Regions from separate parts of the Alteromonas sp. 009811495 genome, predicted to be linked through region 1. Evidence: predicted binding sites of a transcription regulator. Region 1 holds the regulator's gene; the other holds the start of a gene.

Region 1 (8,236 bases):
TCGTCGATAACGCCAGCCTCTGCAAGCCACGCTAATGCAGTTGATGCAGGCTGACCCACTTCAAACGCATCTACCGTGTCGTCATGGGCAATAACCAGTCGAGGGGTAAAGCTTTGTGCCTGCGTTAAATTAGTAATTTCAACATCGACAGTCACTGCGTGGCTGAATGAAGCCGCGGCTAACGATAGCAGGGTAGCGCTAGCAAGTTTGGTGAATTTCATTTTTTTGTCCTTGTTTTGACCTAAAAGCGCATAAAAATGTAGGTCAGCAAAATGCGCAATTCATCACAGAAGTATTACAAAAAGGACACAGATCTCTGTCGTCTTAAAAACGAAGTATTAAAGTAGAATGAACAATTTTTTAATAGAAAGTGGAATAATTTTAAGCAACCTCCGGTCTTGATTATTAAGGGCAAAATAGGAGCTAGCTATGATCCTTGTAATCTATAGTGACAACCAGTTTCAGCAAATCATTACGCAAAGCTTGAGCAAGCACGGATTCTTGCATGATGTGGTTTCAAATTATCAAGCTGCACTGTCATTACTTGATGCTCAGCACTATTCACTCGTCATCGTACAGTCCCACGCGCAACAGTCTTGCTTAGACCGTATTGAACGTTTGGTATTACAAAACCCAGACAGTTGGATTATGGCCGTTGACGGTCAGCAAGTAACTAACGTGAGTGCTGATGAAGCGGATTATTTTGAGGTGGGCGTCGATGATTACCTTGGAGGCGCATTCAACGAGCGTGTGTTTGTTGCTCGAATTCGTTCGCATATGAGAAGGAGTATGCCAAGCCTTGACACAAGCCTTCAAAAAAACGCAGACAACAGCATTCAAGCTGGGCCCTTTAAAGTTGATTTACGCTATCACAGCGTTACGTTAAACGGACAAGCCCTATCGTTAACTGCCAGAGAGTTTACCCTTATTAACTACCTCTGCCGTCACCCAAATCAGGTTTTTTCGCGCAATCAGTTGTTGAGTGACGTATGGGGCTACAACCATGAAGGGTATGAGCATACCGTTAACACCCACATCAATCGATTGCGTAATAAGTTAGATAATGTAGCCAGTATAGATAACGGCGCACAGCTCGTTGAAACCGTGTGGGGTGTAGGATATAAGTTAAATTTAACCGGCTACGTCGACAAAGCACTCAGTGCGTAATGTGTATTTCGCTGAAAGGTTAGATAAGGAAAAGGGTAGCGGTACCCAAGAAGGCAAAAATACCTACAACATCAGTGATGGTAGTCAGGATAACGCTACCTGCTAATGCAGGATCTATTTTTAAGCGTTTCATAATCATAGGTAAGGTTGCGCCTGCTAACGCTGCTGCAATCATATTGACTAGCATTGCAAAGGCGATAATTACCCCAAGCATATAGTCTTGTTTCCACAGCGCGATTACCGAGGCAATCAGTACTGCCCAAATAGCCCCATTTAAAAAGCCAATGGACATCTCTTTACTAATTAACCAGCGGGAGTTACTCGCGTTGACGTGACCAAGTGCCATACCGCGTATGACCAGTGTAAGTGTTTGGTTACCTGCAACACCTCCCATGCTTGGCACAATAGTATTTAGAATCGCCAGCACGGCCAATTGACTTAAGGTTGCCTCGAATAAATCGCTTACCATTGCCGCCATAAGGGCAGTGACTAAGTTAACCGCTAACCAAACAGAACGACGTTTAGTACTTTGCATGACGGGTGCAAAAGTATCTTCGTCATCGTCAAGGCCCGCCATACTCATCATCGAGTGCTCTGCGTCTTCACGGATAATATCGACTACGTCGTCAATAGTAATACGACCAACGAGACGATTATTTTCATCTACCACAGGTGCTGATAACCAGTTATATCGCTCAAAGAGACTTGCCACTTCATCATCAGGCATATTAACGGGTATTGCTTCTGACTCTGTATCCATTACGTCAGACACTTTGTCATCTGTATCGGCGGTAAGTAAGCGAGTAACGGGGACAATACCAACAAGGTTATCGGTGCGATTTACTACATAAAAGGTATCGGTATTCTCAGGCAGCTCGCCTTTTAAGCGTATATAGCGTAGAACAACATCAATGGTAACATCTGGACGCAACGTAATTGTGTCCGTGTTCATAATGAAACCAGCGGTCTCTTCACCGTATGATAGTGCTTGCTCGGCACGCACCCTATCTTGGGCGTCCATGGAGTCGAGAATATCTTGTAAAACGGTTTCTGGAAGGCTACTGAGCGTTTCGGCTAAGTCATCCGTGTCCATCTCTTCCAATGCATCAACAACATTAGCTGGAAGCATTTTAGCGATGATGCCATTACGCACGTCATCAGAAAGTTCTTCTAATATATCACCGTGGAAATCGCCATCAATTAGCTCCCACAACTCATCACGAGTACGGCTGGGGCTGGATTCAAGAATATGAGCAACATCAGACGGGGGAAGTTCTAGCAGAAGCTTACGCACAGACACGAATTGACCGTTGTTCAATGCACCATTTAATGCACGAAGCTGAGTCTGTACGTATTTGGAAACAAGCGCTTCTGCCATAAGTAGCGAGTCCTACTAAGCTAAACTGAGATTAGATGAAACGAGCTCATCCCAATTTGTCTACAGGGCAATTTGGGATTTATGCAGTAGAATATCGCAATTGTGATGAAGCTGTCATGACAATTGCGAGCATAATGACGTTATTATGACTAAGTGTTGTTTATTTCGCCAATTCAAGTGCTTGTATTGGGCGGGAGCACTTACTCGGCCTCGTTGAATTTACCTTCAATAAGTTGCTCAATGGCTGCCATGGCTTCTTCGGCATCACTGCCTTGCACGACAACGTTGACCTGTTCACCTTGATGACTTTCAAGCATCATTAGTCCCAGCACACTATTTGCGTCAGCTTCCTTGTCACCCTTTTTAAGCACAATTTTGGCGTCAAATTGGTTGGCTAGTTGTACAAGTTGCGTGGCAGCACGAGCATGAAGCCCTAATTTATTAACGATTGTGAGTGTTTTCTCAATAATCATTACTGGTTCAACTCTCTGTGACGGATTTGAACGTCTGGATGAATTTCCAAAAATGTTTTTGATAGCGCTTGGGCGATGTATACCGAGCGGTGCTGTCCGCCAGTACAACCAATTGCCACGGTGACATAACTGCGATTATTGCGCTCTAAATGTGGAAGCCACGTTGTGATCAGGTTCTGTATTTGCCAAATAAATTTTGTTACTACAGGTTGAGACCCTAAAAATACTTCAACAGGCGCGTCTAGCCCAGTCAAGTGCTTTAAATCTGGTTCCCAATGAGGGTTGGGCAAAAACCGTGCATCAAATACATAGTCTGCATCTTTGGGAATGCCGTGCTTAAAGCCGAATGACTCAAAAACAAGCACTAATCGCGAGCTTTTCTTACCAAGAATACGTTCGCGTATTAGCTCAGCGAGTTGATGAATAGTGAGTTTGTCGGTATCCAAATAGAGATCGGCTCGCTCGACAATAGGGGCCAGCAGCGCTGACTCTGCGCGAATGGCTTCAGAGAGAGACTTGTTGAGCTTGGCCAGCGGGTGCAATCTGCGTGTTTCGCTAAAACGCTTAACGAGCACATCATCACTAGCATCAATATACACAATGGTCATCGACCAAGACGAAGGCAGGTAATCAAGTATTTCTACTAAATCGTCTGGATTTTTAGGCAGGTTACGTACGTCTATGCTAACGGCGACTTGGTCGTATTCATCAACCACTGTGTGCGTTAGCGTAGGGAGCAAGTTAACCGGAATATTGTCAACGCAGTAATACCCTAAGTCTTCAAGAGCGCGCAGTGCAATTGATTTTCCTGAGCCCGAACGACCACTGATAATAATCAGCTTCACTTATATTCTCCCTTTACACTGATAAGCGCTTAATGCAGTAATGTTGTATAGCAGCGAGTTACGCTAACGCATTTATAATGTCATCGCTTGTGGTAGCACGCCTTATTGCCTTAATAGTGTCTTTATTACTCAGTTTGCCAGCGACTGTGGCTAGTGTTTGTAGATGGCCTTCGGTTTGTTCTTCAGGTACTAATAGTGCAAAGAAAATATCGACAGGTTTTTCATCTAGCGCATCAAAATCAATAGCTGGTGTGCTGGTAACAACAATGGCAATAACTCTATCAAGGCCAGCTAAGCGACCATGGGGAAGGGCAATGCCGTTTCCGATACCTGTGCTACCCATTCGTTCTCTCGCCAACAAACTATTCAGTACCGTCGACTGGTCGATATGCGCGTTGTTCTTCGCAGCAATATCAGCAATGATCTCTAAAATACGCTTTTTACTATTACATTGAACCGCACATTCAGTGCGGTCCAGACTTACGATGGCTTGTATATCCATACTTAATTAACTACTAGTGCTTTTTAAGTTTTTCCTTATGCTTGATTACCTGCCGGTCGAGTTTATCAACCATGCTGTCAATCGCCGCATACATGTCGGTATTTTCTGAGGATGCGAATACTTCAGCGCCACTTAAGTGAACTGTCGCTTCTGCTTTTTGGTTTAATTTTTCAACGTTCAGGATGACATGCACATTAGAAATGTGATCAAAGTGACGTTCAAGTTTGCTGAACTTCGTATCGACATAATTACGCAAAGAGTCGGTGATTTCGACATGATGACCAGTAAGGTTGATTTGCATATTTCGTCTTCCTTATATTATTAAGCCCGTTAAATAAGGCTCTTGCGTTGGTTCGACGGCGGGATCGATAACGATTCCCGGTACTTTGCTATTGTCCGCCGGGCAACTTTAATGCCTTGCTCGGCCAACAATGAAGCAATCTTGCTATCACTTAGTGGTTTACTGGGTTTTTCAGCTGCCACTAGTTTTTTGATCAATGCACGAATGGCGGTTGATGAACATTCACCACCTGACTCCGTTGCAACATGGCTAGAGAAGAAATACTTCAACTCGAAGATGCCACGAGGGGTATGCATGTATTTTTGTGTTGTCACACGTGAAATAGTCGATTCGTGCATATCTACCATTTCTGCGACATCATTTAATACCATTGGTTTCATCATTTCTGGGCCATGCTCAAAAAAGCCCATTTGTTGCTGCACAATACAATTTGCTACCTTCATCAGTGTGTCGTTACGCGACTCTAGGCTTTTGATAAACCACTTGGCTTCTTGCATGTGTGAGCGGATAAATTGTGAATCGCTACTGTTCTTTGCACGGCGACTCATTGCGGCATATTGTTGATTGACGCTAAGTTTTGGCAGGCTATCAGGGTTCAGCTCAACCACCCAACGGCCATTCTTTTTGGTAACCGATACATCTGGAATAACGTACTCAGGTTCTTTAGTAACTAAAGCACTACCTGGGCGAGGATTCAAGGTTTGCAGCAAACGCATAGCCTCGCGAAGCTGATCTTCTTTCAATCGGCTCTTGCGCATTAAGGTGCGGTAATCTTTGCTGCTCAGCAAATCAGAATAGTCTTCTATTAACTGCTTTGCCTCGGCAAGCCATGGTGTATCATCTGCGAATTGGCGAAGCTGTACCATCAAGCACTCTTGCGGGGTGCGCGAACCAGAACCAATGGGATCGAACATTTGAATGCGCTTTAATACACATTCTACTTCGTCCATTTCAATGAGTTCCTCTTCATCTTCGCCAGAGACTTCTTGCGCGTTAACCGCCTCTAAAATCTCTTCAAGAGTAACGGTTAGATACCCTGACTCATCAATGGAATCAATGATAGCCATTGCAATGGCGCGGTCAGTGTCAGAAAAAGGGGTGAGGCGCATCTGCCACAATAGATGTTCTTGTATGTCCTCAGTCGTTTCACCTTGGAAAATTTGTTCGTCGTCACTGGCAGGTCCTGGTGCCGGCGCTGACGATGCTGAATAATACTCATCCCATGTGCTATCGATTGGCAATTCGTCCGGAAGATCATTTTTTTCTAGTGCGTCGCCAGCTTCCAAAGTATCACTTGATGCAGTGGCAGAAGCTTCTACCCCACTGTCATCATTATCGATGTTATTTTTTTCAAGCTGAGGCTCGTCGTGGCCTTCTTCAACTTCTAATAGCGGGTTTGAATCCAACGCTTCTTGAATTTCTTGTTGAAGATCGAGCGTAGAAAGCTGCAACAGTTTAATGGCCTGCTGCAACTGAGGTGTCATGGTGAGTTGTTGGCTAAATTTTAGCTGTAAAGATGGTTTCATCTACGTCTTATTTAAATGCTCTAAATTGAATATACCTGAGCGAGATTGAAAAATGACAATCCGGTTACACTAACTATAGCCTGAATTGTTCGCCTAGGTATACATCCCTTACTTTTTGATTACTTAAAACCTGTTCCGCAGTTCCTTGCGCAATAAGCTCGCCATGACTCACAATGTACGCTTTTTCACAAACATCCAATGTTTCTCGTACGTTGTGGTCAGTGATAAGGATACCGATACCCCTATCTCGAAGATGTTGAATAATCTTCTTTATATCATTTACTGATATTGGATCAACACCAGCAAAGGGTTCATCCAATAAAATAAATTGTGGTTTAGCAGCAAGGGCGCGCGCAATTTCCACTCGGCGGCGTTCTCCCCCTGACAAACTCATCCCCGTACTATTACGTATATGGTTAATATTAAATTCATCAAGTAGCGCATCGGCTTCTTCTTCCTGCTGTTGTGAATTTAAATCTTTACGGGTTTGTAAAATTGCCATGATATTTTCATGCACAGTGAGCTTTCTAAATATAGATGCTTCCTGCGGGAGATAGCCAATTCCGCGGCGTGCACGCTCATGCATGGGCTGATGTGTTAACTCGTTGTCGTCAATTTCAATGGCGCCCTTATCAAGGGGAACAAGCCCAACAATCATATAAAATGTTGTGGTCTTACCAGCACCATTTGGGCCTAACAGCCCTACAATTTGACCTGTCGATACACTGAGGCTGACATCTCGGACAACCTGGCGTGATTTATACGCCTTAGCAAGGTTTCTTGCGCTCAAAGTAGCCATTGCTATTGGTTGCCCTCGTTATCTTGTTCGTTGTCCTTAGCATTCGTCTTGCGAATCGCTTCAGGAGTGAAAACAGTTGTCACTCTCCCTTCACCGTTGTCGTCATCGCCACCGGTTGCAAGCAGTTGCTCGGTAATCATATCAAAGGTAATACTGTCACCTTTTACCATACTGGTGTCTTGTTTTAGTTCAGCCTTCCCTGTAAGCGATATCACCCGATTAATCACTTCGTAGCGAATTTCATTCGCCTTAGCGGATACTGGCGTTCCATCTTCAAACTCTTGCGTATAGCTCGCAGGGTTACCGCGTGCGACAAACACTTCTCTACCTTCGCCCGCTGTCGCGATAACTTCAACTTCGTCGGCATTAATCACAAGCGAGCCTTGAGTAATTAGAACATCATCTTTAAACAACGATGTTTTATTTTTTCCATCAACAAATTGTGACTTAGCATCGACTTTAATTGGCTTAGAAAAGTCATCTTCATTAGCGAAAACGGAACCACTAGCCAACGCTAAAATTAAGCTAGTTGCTAGGGGAATAAGTGGTTTGTACATGATCGATAAGCTCATATTCTTGGGTGCGTAAATTCGCATTAAACCCATTGCTTTGAATGACATATTGCGACCCCAGTATCTCTACTGGTTGATCAGATGTCATCTGCTTGTTGTCTAAATTAATCTGAATGTATTGTGTCGTAATGGTTTTGACAAAGTCATCTGTAGTTTGGTTCTCTATTTGTACATTATTTTCAAGCTGAATCAGCTCGTTGTTGTACAATGTTCCTTCCACAGCGGTAACGACCCACGGTGACGTAGCGTTATCAGTATAAAGTGTGTAGCGTGGCGCACGGAACAATACAAAGCCAAGTTGATCGTAGTGTTCCATCGATTCAGCAAACACCTTATGGTTGAGCTGTCCGTCTTGATTATAAAGAGTTGTAGTAAGATTTTTTGCCTTATACGCGGGTTTCAATGCATCAAGTTCGCCGCTATTTCTTACTTCTGGCGGCTCTTCCATCCACGTGGGTAAATACATTAGCAGCGCCAATATAAATAGCGCAGAAATGCTCAGCCCCAGTCGATTGAAGCCAAATTGGCTCATACACTCGCTCCAAAAATACCTTGTTCAACCCCTTTGGCTTGCAGGATTGTGTCAGAAATTTCGCGCACAGCCCCAAATCCACCAGGGAGCGTAGTTTTCCAGTTAGCTTGTTTAGCGACAAAAGGGTGGGCATCTGAAACT
Region 2 (8,236 bases), 290 kb from region 1:
ACGTGCGGTAACATCTGAATACAAGCTGTTAGCCAGATGAGGTCTAAACAAGGAGCCGTCTTCAATAACGGTTTCTTCCGGATAATTCGGCACCACAGGCGCATAAAACGGGTCATTCGCCTGAACGCGCTCATCAGTAGTACTCTGACAGGCGCTAAGCAGTGAGCAAAGCATAATGAAAATGGCGCAACGCATCTCAATCTACTCCTACAGCTGTTGAATAACTTGACCAAGCATCTGATCAACAGAGGAAATAACTTTCGAGTTCATCTCATAAAGACGTTGGCTTTCAATAAGGTTTACCAATTCTTCTGTCACGTTTACATTCGACGTTTCCAGCGTACCTTGAGAGATCATGCCAAGCCCCTGCAAACCTGGGATACCTTGTATAGGCGCACCACTTGATGCCGTTTCTACATATAGATTTTGCCCAGTGGGTTGCAAACCAGTTGGATTGACGAAGTCGGTTACATTCAACTGTCCAAGTAGCTGAGGCTCTGCCTGTCCTCGAATACTTACGCTGATCTGGCCGTCTTGTGAAATCGTGATTTGCTGCGCATCAGGAGGGATCGTGACCTGAGGTTGTAACAAGTAACCTGCACCAGAGGTAACAATTTGTCCTTGGTCGTTTAGGCTAAATTGCCCATTACGGCTGTACGCTAATGTGCCATCTGGCTGAAGTATTTCGAAATAGCCACGGCCTTGTATAGATAAATCTAACGCATTTTCGGTTGTTAGTAGGTTTCCTTGCGTATGTGCTTTTTGCGTAGAAACCACTTTCGAACCTGAACCTAGCATTAGTCCCGAAGGCAGCTCAGTATCTGCTGACGAACGGCCACCTGGCTGATTGATATTTTGATATAACAAGTCTTCAAACACTGCACGGTCTTTTTTAAAGCCAACCGTTGATGCGTTTGCCAAGTTGTTAGATACCACAGCAACATCAGTTTGTGCGGCATCAAGTCCGGTTTTACTAATCCACAGTGCTGGATGCATGTTAACCTCCGACGTTGCCTTTCAAGCAACAAATCTAAAAATACGTTTACAGAATTCGTAGCAGCATGTTGCCGCGAGTATCTAATTCTTCCGCTTGCTTCATTACTTTTACTTGAAGCTCGTAATGGCGCTGAAGACTGATCATGTCGACCATCTCTTCTACGGCATTCACGTTCGACCCTTCTAGCATGCCCGACATCACTTTCACGTTAGCATTGGGATCTGCAATTGAACCGTCTTCCATTCGAAAAAGACCGTCTCGACCACGTTCCATATCAGCGTAATTAGGGCTGACAAGTTTCAGTCTACCCACCTCTTCAATAACGTTAGCGGGTGCGCCGAGTTGTCGCATAGACAGTGTGCCATCAGACGCAATATTCAAGTTGTCCAACGGCACTGGAAGAAAAATTGGACCGTTGTCGCCTAATACAGGGCGTCCTTGAACATCTGTCAAAATTCCGTCGTCACCTAACTTGAAGTTACCATTTCGCGAGTATGCTTCTTGTCCGTTTTGGTCTTGAACGGCAAACCACCCGTCCCCTTGAATAGCAACATCAAGGTCACGTTCAGTCTTAATCATCGGGCCCGACTCGTAATTATTTGAAGGGCTCTCTGTCATTGAAAATACTCGGGTTGGCAAACCTTCACCGTACGCGGGCATTGACCTTGCCTGCTCTAACTGAGCACGAAAACCTGTAGTCTGCGCATTGGCCAAATTGTTCGCGCGTACACCAGTACCTAAAAGATCTTGAGAAGCGCCACTTGCTGCGATGTAGAGTAGTTTGTCCATGACTGACTTTTGACTCTGATTAAACCTTACCCTTGATTTTGCAAAGGCAATGCCAATGTGTAGAGTTTGTAGCCAACAGGCTCACATGAAGTTGTAGAGGTATGAAATATATAGAAAAATAAAGAGGCCGCGCAGAGGCGACCTCGTGAATTAATATGAACTTTGCCGACGAAAAAGCGCTTAGTTATTGCCGCTTTTCTGCCGCCCTATCCGCCTATCGAATATTCAGGATAGTCTGGTTAAGCGAATTGTTTACTTCAAGCGCTCGAGAGTTTGCCTGGAAGTTACGCTGAGCGATGATCATGTCGATTAGCTCAGTGGTCAAGTTTACGTTCGCTTGCTCTAGCGCTGATGAATTAATTTCACCAAAGGTACCCGTGGTAGCTTCACCTGCTAGTGCCTCTCCAGACAAAATACTTTCTTTCCACTGCGTGCTACTTTCCTGAGTAAGGCCCTGCTCGTTAGAGAAGCGTACTAAGGCTACACGCACGATAGGTTCAGACGTACCGTTTGAGAAAGTTGCTCGCACAAGGCCATCTGGACCAATATCAATACCCGTCAAACGGCCCACTGGCAAACCATCTTGCTCAAGTGACGTTACTTCGAATGCAGACGCGAACTGAGTAGGTTCATTCGGTGTTGCACCATTAACATCAAGGTTAAAATCAATGCTAATTTGTTGCGATGGATCTGAACCGTTTGCCAAAATAGTGGCACCAAGTGCCTCTGTTTGCATCTTAAAGTCTAGTGTTGCAGTACCATCTGGCGTTTCCATCCCAACAAAGTCACCACCTTGCGAGAAGATGAGCTTTGAAGCAGTCACTGCATTACCCGTATTTGATCCCACAACATTCACTGCTGTAGCAGGGTCAGTATCAGCGCCAGCAGAGTCGGTCATGTCAACCAAGGTATCGTCAACGGCCGTTGCAACATACCATTCGTTATCTACACCCGCGGTGCCGTCTTTAATAAAGTAGTATGTCATTACGTGGCTATCACCTAATGAATCGTACACTGTCACTGACGTGGCCGCGTTGTAGGTTAAGGGGTCTTCTGGGTTAAAATCTGCCGGATCAAGTGCTGAATCACCCGCCGGTAGGTTCATTCTAATGTCGACTTCAGAAGTTTGTTGCGGCGAACCCGAAGAATCAGGAATTCGCACGGGCTCGGTGGTACTTAATGCAACCGATGCACTCGTGCCATCAGCATTCACTGGAAAACCTAGCAGGTTGTCACCATTACTGTTAACGACAAAGTTATCACTATCTAGTTTGAACTGACCTGCGCGAGTGAAAGAAAAATCGCGAGAGGTTATTTCAGGTACAGTGGCAAAAAAGCCATTGCCGGTAATCGCCAAATCCAGTGAAGTATTGGTAAATTGCAAACTACCTTGTGAAAACTGCTGTGCAACCTCTTGTGTTAAAACACCATCACCCACTTTGGTTTTACCGCCAGCCAACAGTGATGCCGCATAAACGTCACCGAACTCTGCACGAGATTCCTTAAAGCCAACTGTATTTACGTTTGCGATGTTGTTGGCGGTTACATCCAAATCTTTTTGTGCGGCAGATACGCCACTCAGTGCAATATTAAAAGACATTATTGATTCTCCTACTAACTGCCGATTTGAATGACGTCATCAAGATTGATACTGACATCACCATCCAAATTCAAAATTACGCCTTGACCACTACCGGCCAAACTGACACTTCCCACATGGCGGTTTACGGCTGTGTTCAACTGAACACCTTCACCGTTCAACTCACCGGTAGCATTGATTACATACTCGCCCGGGGTGACATCATTGCCATGCTTGTCTTTGCCATCCCATTCAAATTCGATATTGCCAGCAGTTTGAGTGCCAGCATCAATTGTTTTAATTACTTCGCCGTATTGGTTTTCAATGGTAATTTTCATGTTCTGAACTGTCTTCTCGTTCACAACTACCCCTGAAATACCGTCACCTTGATTTGCCATATAGCCCACGTTGCCTTGCACCAATACGTTTTGACCAATAAGACTAGAGGCTTGAAGCGCTTGGTTTGATGTCATGGAAGCAGCGAACGACTCAAACTTTTCATTTAGCTGTGAAATGCCATCAGCCATAGTAAAAGATGTCATCTGAGCAACCATTTGGTCATTATCAACCGGTGCGGTCGGATCCTGATTGGCAAGCTGTTCAGTCAACATCGCGAAGAAATCTTCTTGCGATAGCTGCTGCTCAGTCCCGTCGGCAATCTTCACCGTCTCTTCTTGCCAATACAAATCTGTATTTAAGCCGGTATTGTTTATGGTATTCACTGGTTTATCCTCACATTAACCAAGCGGCAGATTATTGCCCTTGACCGAGTTGAAGCACGCGGCGGAAAATTCTTTTGGTTGTATCGGCAACTTGCACATTTGTCTCGTAAGCTTTTGACGCCGACATCATATTCGCCATTTCTTCCACAATGTTGACGTTCGGCTTATAGATGTAGCCATTCTCGTCTGCCATTGGGTTATTTGGTGCATATTCCACTTGCAGTGGCGCATCGCTCTCTACAATGCCTCTTACCTGCACGCCAGTACCTTTTGACTGATCACGCATGGCATCTTGAAGCGCTGTTGCAAACACAGGGTGTCTTGCTCGGTAGGTCTCGTTGTAACTACTGCTCACCGAATTCGCATTGGCGATATTACTTGCAGTGGTATTTAAGCGCACATTTTCCGCTTCCATACCTGTGCTCGATATTGTCATTACATTAAAAAGACTCATGACTATTGACCTCCAGAGCTTAACGCTTTCTTCATGCCTTTAATTTTTCCATTCAAAAATTCAAGACTTGCTTGATAGCGCAACCCATTATCTAAAAATCGATTTCTTTCGGCTTGTACTTCAACAGAGTTCCCGTCTCCCGTATCAGGTTGAGTCGGGATTCGGTATTTCATGTCAAAATTTGCCGCTACTGACGTTGAATTGCCGCCTATGTGGCGAGAATTTGTCCTAACGAGACCACCTGAAGAGTGAGAAGAGACGCCGCCCGAACTTTCTTTCATTGCAGACTGCATAGCTTTGTTAAAATCGATATCTCTGGCTTTGTAGCCAGGTGTATTGGCGTTGGCAAGGTTGCCCGCAATCACTTCCATACGCTCTGTGCGTATCTTGAGCGCGGATTCGTGAAACCCTACTAATTTGTCTAAATTAATTGCCATAAATCGACCTCTGACTTACTCGTATTGCTTTCTCTGTGTTCATCTTTTGGCTTGGCGTTTATTTGCCCACAAGATGAGATATGAAAAAGTCTCTTCTAAGCATGTGATGTATGTGGAAGTTCAACACACGTCATCGATACTTATTTTTGATTGCGGTTAGGCTTTCTTGAAGATTATTTAGCAAAGCAGATGCCAAAATGTGTTTTTGACGGGGAAAGATAAGTAAGAAAACGGGTTTGATTAGAAGAAAAACACTTATTAATCAAACCCATATTAATATTTATTTTTTTTGATAGTAGAGCCCAGGGTGACACTTAACCATGCTATAGATATCACTCGCTGCGCTTATAGATTCAGAAGCGCCAAGGAACAGTACGCCATCACTTTGCAGCTGTCCGGCAATTTGTTGCAGTATTCGCTGTTTAACTTGAGGTGAAAAATAAATAAGGACGTTGCGGCAAAAAACGATGTCGAAGCGGCCAAGACCTGCATAACTTGACAACAAATTAAGACTTCGAAACGAAACCATTCGCCGAACTTCAGGCTTCACTTGCATCAGGCCTGTTTCGTGTTGCTCAAAAAAAGTGTCACGGCGCTGCGCAGAAAGACCACGAGCAAGTGAAAGTTCGTCATAGATACCTTGCTCGCACTTCTTAAGCATTTCAGAAGAAAGATCAGTCGCCACTATTTCAACGCCAGCACGCAGAGCGCCCGGCCGCTGACGCTGGAACTCAAGTACTGACATGGCAATAGAATATGGCTCTTGGCCGGAAGAGCATGCCGCACTCCAGATCCTGATCTTCTGATTCTTAGATGCGAGTTTTGGCAATAAATCCTTGATGAGAAGATCGAACGGGTAATTATCTCGAAACCACAACGTTTCGTTTGTGGTCATTGCATCGATCACACCTTGCAGAAGTGTGCGATCAAATCCGCGCACAACAACATCGATGAGTTCATCCGCAGATTCGTACTTATGCTTGTAAAGCAAAGAGGCAAGGCGGCTTCGTACTAAGTACTGTTTATTGTCACCTAATACAATACCGCACTGCTTTTCGAGAAAGTCTCTAAATTTAAGGTAACTTTCTGGCGAAACATCTTTATTAGCCAATGCAGTGTTGCTCCGTTACTCGCATTCAGTCATTAACCATTTTTGGACCGCTGTAGCCAACTCATCTGGGTGGAATTTAGCGATAAAGTCATCAGCCCCAACTTTCTGCACCATGGCTTGGTTGAACACACCACTTAATGAGGTATGTAAAACGACATGAAGCTTCTGAAGCTCTGGTGTATTTTTGATTTCGGCAGTAAGGGTGTAGCCGTCCATTTCCGGCATTTCAATATCCGATACCAATACACCTACTCGATTTGTTACATCACCATATTCTTCGGCAATAGCCTTTAGACGATTGAGCGCTTCTAACCCGTTTTTGGCAAGCTCTATTTCAAGCCCGAGGCTTGTTAGCGCCTTTTTGACCTGATTGCGCGCCACGGCAGAATCATCTGCAATAAAGATGATCTTGTTCTCTTGGCCTTGGGTGGTTAAGCCCTCTGCAACCTCAGTGCTAACTTCAGCATTGAGCGGTGAAATTTCATTTAAAATCTTTTCAACATCGAGGATTTCGATTAGTTCATTTTCTACTTCTGTAACCGCGGTCAAGTAGCTGGCGCGCCCTGTACCTTGAGGCGGCGGCATAATAGCATCCCAGTTTGTATTGATAATGCGCTCTACAGCACCCACCAAAAATCCCTGAACGGAGCGGTTGTATTCAGCGATAACAATAAAGGAATTTTTCAAATCCTCAATACGCTTACCACCGGTAGCCATGCTCAGGTCTATTACTGAAATAGTTTGCCCACGGATATGTGCAACGCCGCGTACTAGCGGGTTCAACTTCGGCATTGCGGTTAGAGGTGGACATTGAAGTACTTCACGCACTTTAAACACGTTAATCCCAAAACGCTGACGTCCGTTCAGTCTAAACAGCAACAGCTCTAAACGATTCTGTCCAACGAGCTGGGTGCGCTGGTTAACTGAATCTAAAATCCCCGACATAGGTCACCTCTAAGTAATACTGGGCATGATCATTGCCTACTATGTTTAAGATAGACAATATCACTAAATTTTTGCAGGTCAAACGACAGAAAAATGACGCTTGCTTCTGGTTATCGACCAAAATGCACGTTACTGCAACTTTGTTATCTGCATTGAGTTACTTAAGCATAGTCAATAACTCAACAACTGAACACGAAAAGTCATGATGAAAAATACGTACGCTAGCCTAAGCAGAACCATTTATTCGTTCGTCACACTTGTTGCGATGGGACTTATCCCCATTTCGAGTGATGCTTCGCAAAGTATGCACGAAAAAGTCGAAGAAGGCGCGAAACAATATTTATTGTCACAACTTGCTGATAACTCTCAAGATACTAGCACTGATGTGTCAATTGTGAAGATAGACGATAGAATAAACATTCCCAATTGCCCGACTGGCTTCCAATATCATGCTTCTGATGAAGCGCTCGCCCAGTCGTACATATCTGTTCGTGTGAGTTGTGGCGATAATGATTGGTATTTATTCACAAGTGGTCAAGTTACGCGCACTACGGAAATTGTGGTAACTCAAGGCGCGGTAAGTCCAGGAACGGTTTTGACCGCTTCAAACCTATCACTTGCCAAAGTGGATATTCGAAAACTTAGATTCACCGCTTTCACCGATATTGATGCGCTTGTTGGCGCTCGCGTAAAACGGCGGGTAACTGATGGTCAGGCACTGCAAAGCAATATGCTATGCTTTGTATGTAAAGGTGATAGGATTACCATAACCGCACAGGTGGCTGGTATGGAAGTAAAAACAGCTGGAATTGCCCAACAAGACGGTGTTGTAGGTGATAACATTAAAGTGATTAACGCCACCAGCCAAAAGCCTGTTATTGCAAGAGTCGCCAGTTCAGAAGAAGTCGTGATACACTTGTGATTGAGGCAGTGAAAATCTACCGCTTTTGTTAGTAAAAAGGCTAAAGAAAATACGCGCTAGGCCGATACAGATAACAGAGGCAAAAAGGTAGTGAGGATTAATTATGGCAATTAATAATATAAACAATGGGTTACCTAAAACTCCCGTTGATAATGGCAAGGTTGCGCAGCAAAATCAAACGCAGCAAGCCCAACAACAGGCATCGGCTCAGACTGCATCGACAGCGCCTGCGCCACGTCAAGATTCTGTTTCGTTGACACAGTCGGCGCAGCAGTTAAAT

Evidence for each region. The regulator sigma-54, encoded in region 1, starts transcription at its own class of promoters, with help from an activator protein. The targets are predictions, from matches to a motif close to GTTGGCACGNNNNTNGNNT.
Region 2: flgB (flagellar basal body rod protein FlgB) is a predicted target of sigma-54. The motif match lies at 5,157-5,175, and genes of this name have one in related genera.

The regions. Positions count from the first base shown of each region.
Region 1 is NZ_CP113972.1:813,159-821,394, forward strand. Features, by position in the region: gene OZ660_RS03655 (spondin domain-containing protein) at 1-221, opposite strand, end outside; gene OZ660_RS03660 (response regulator transcription factor) at 430-1,167, shown strand; gene mgtE (magnesium transporter) at 1,187-2,545, opposite strand; gene OZ660_RS03670 (HPr family phosphocarrier protein) at 2,746-3,018, opposite strand; gene rapZ (RNase adapter RapZ) at 3,018-3,863, opposite strand; gene ptsN (PTS IIA-like nitrogen regulatory protein PtsN) at 3,922-4,365, opposite strand; gene hpf (ribosome hibernation promoting factor) at 4,379-4,666, opposite strand; gene OZ660_RS03690 (RNA polymerase factor sigma-54) at 4,696-6,192, opposite strand; gene lptB (LPS export ABC transporter ATP-binding protein) at 6,266-6,991, opposite strand; gene lptA (lipopolysaccharide transport periplasmic protein LptA) at 6,994-7,548, opposite strand; gene lptC (LPS export ABC transporter periplasmic protein LptC) at 7,517-8,095, opposite strand; gene kdsC (3-deoxy-manno-octulosonate-8-phosphatase KdsC) at 8,092-8,236, opposite strand, start outside.
Region 2 is NZ_CP113972.1:1,102,713-1,110,948, reverse strand. Features, by position in the region: gene flgH (flagellar basal body L-ring protein FlgH) at 1-195, opposite strand, end outside; gene flgG (flagellar basal-body rod protein FlgG) at 208-996, opposite strand; gene flgF (flagellar basal-body rod protein FlgF) at 1,043-1,786, opposite strand; gene flgE (flagellar hook protein FlgE) at 2,001-3,386, opposite strand; gene OZ660_RS05025 (flagellar hook assembly protein FlgD) at 3,401-4,087, opposite strand; gene flgC (flagellar basal body rod protein FlgC) at 4,119-4,541, opposite strand; gene flgB (flagellar basal body rod protein FlgB) at 4,544-4,978, opposite strand; gene OZ660_RS05010 (CheR family methyltransferase) at 5,259-6,089, opposite strand; gene OZ660_RS05005 (chemotaxis protein CheV) at 6,105-7,034, opposite strand; gene flgA (flagellar basal body P-ring formation chaperone FlgA) at 7,237-7,956, shown strand; gene flgM (flagellar biosynthesis anti-sigma factor FlgM) at 8,060-8,236, shown strand, end outside.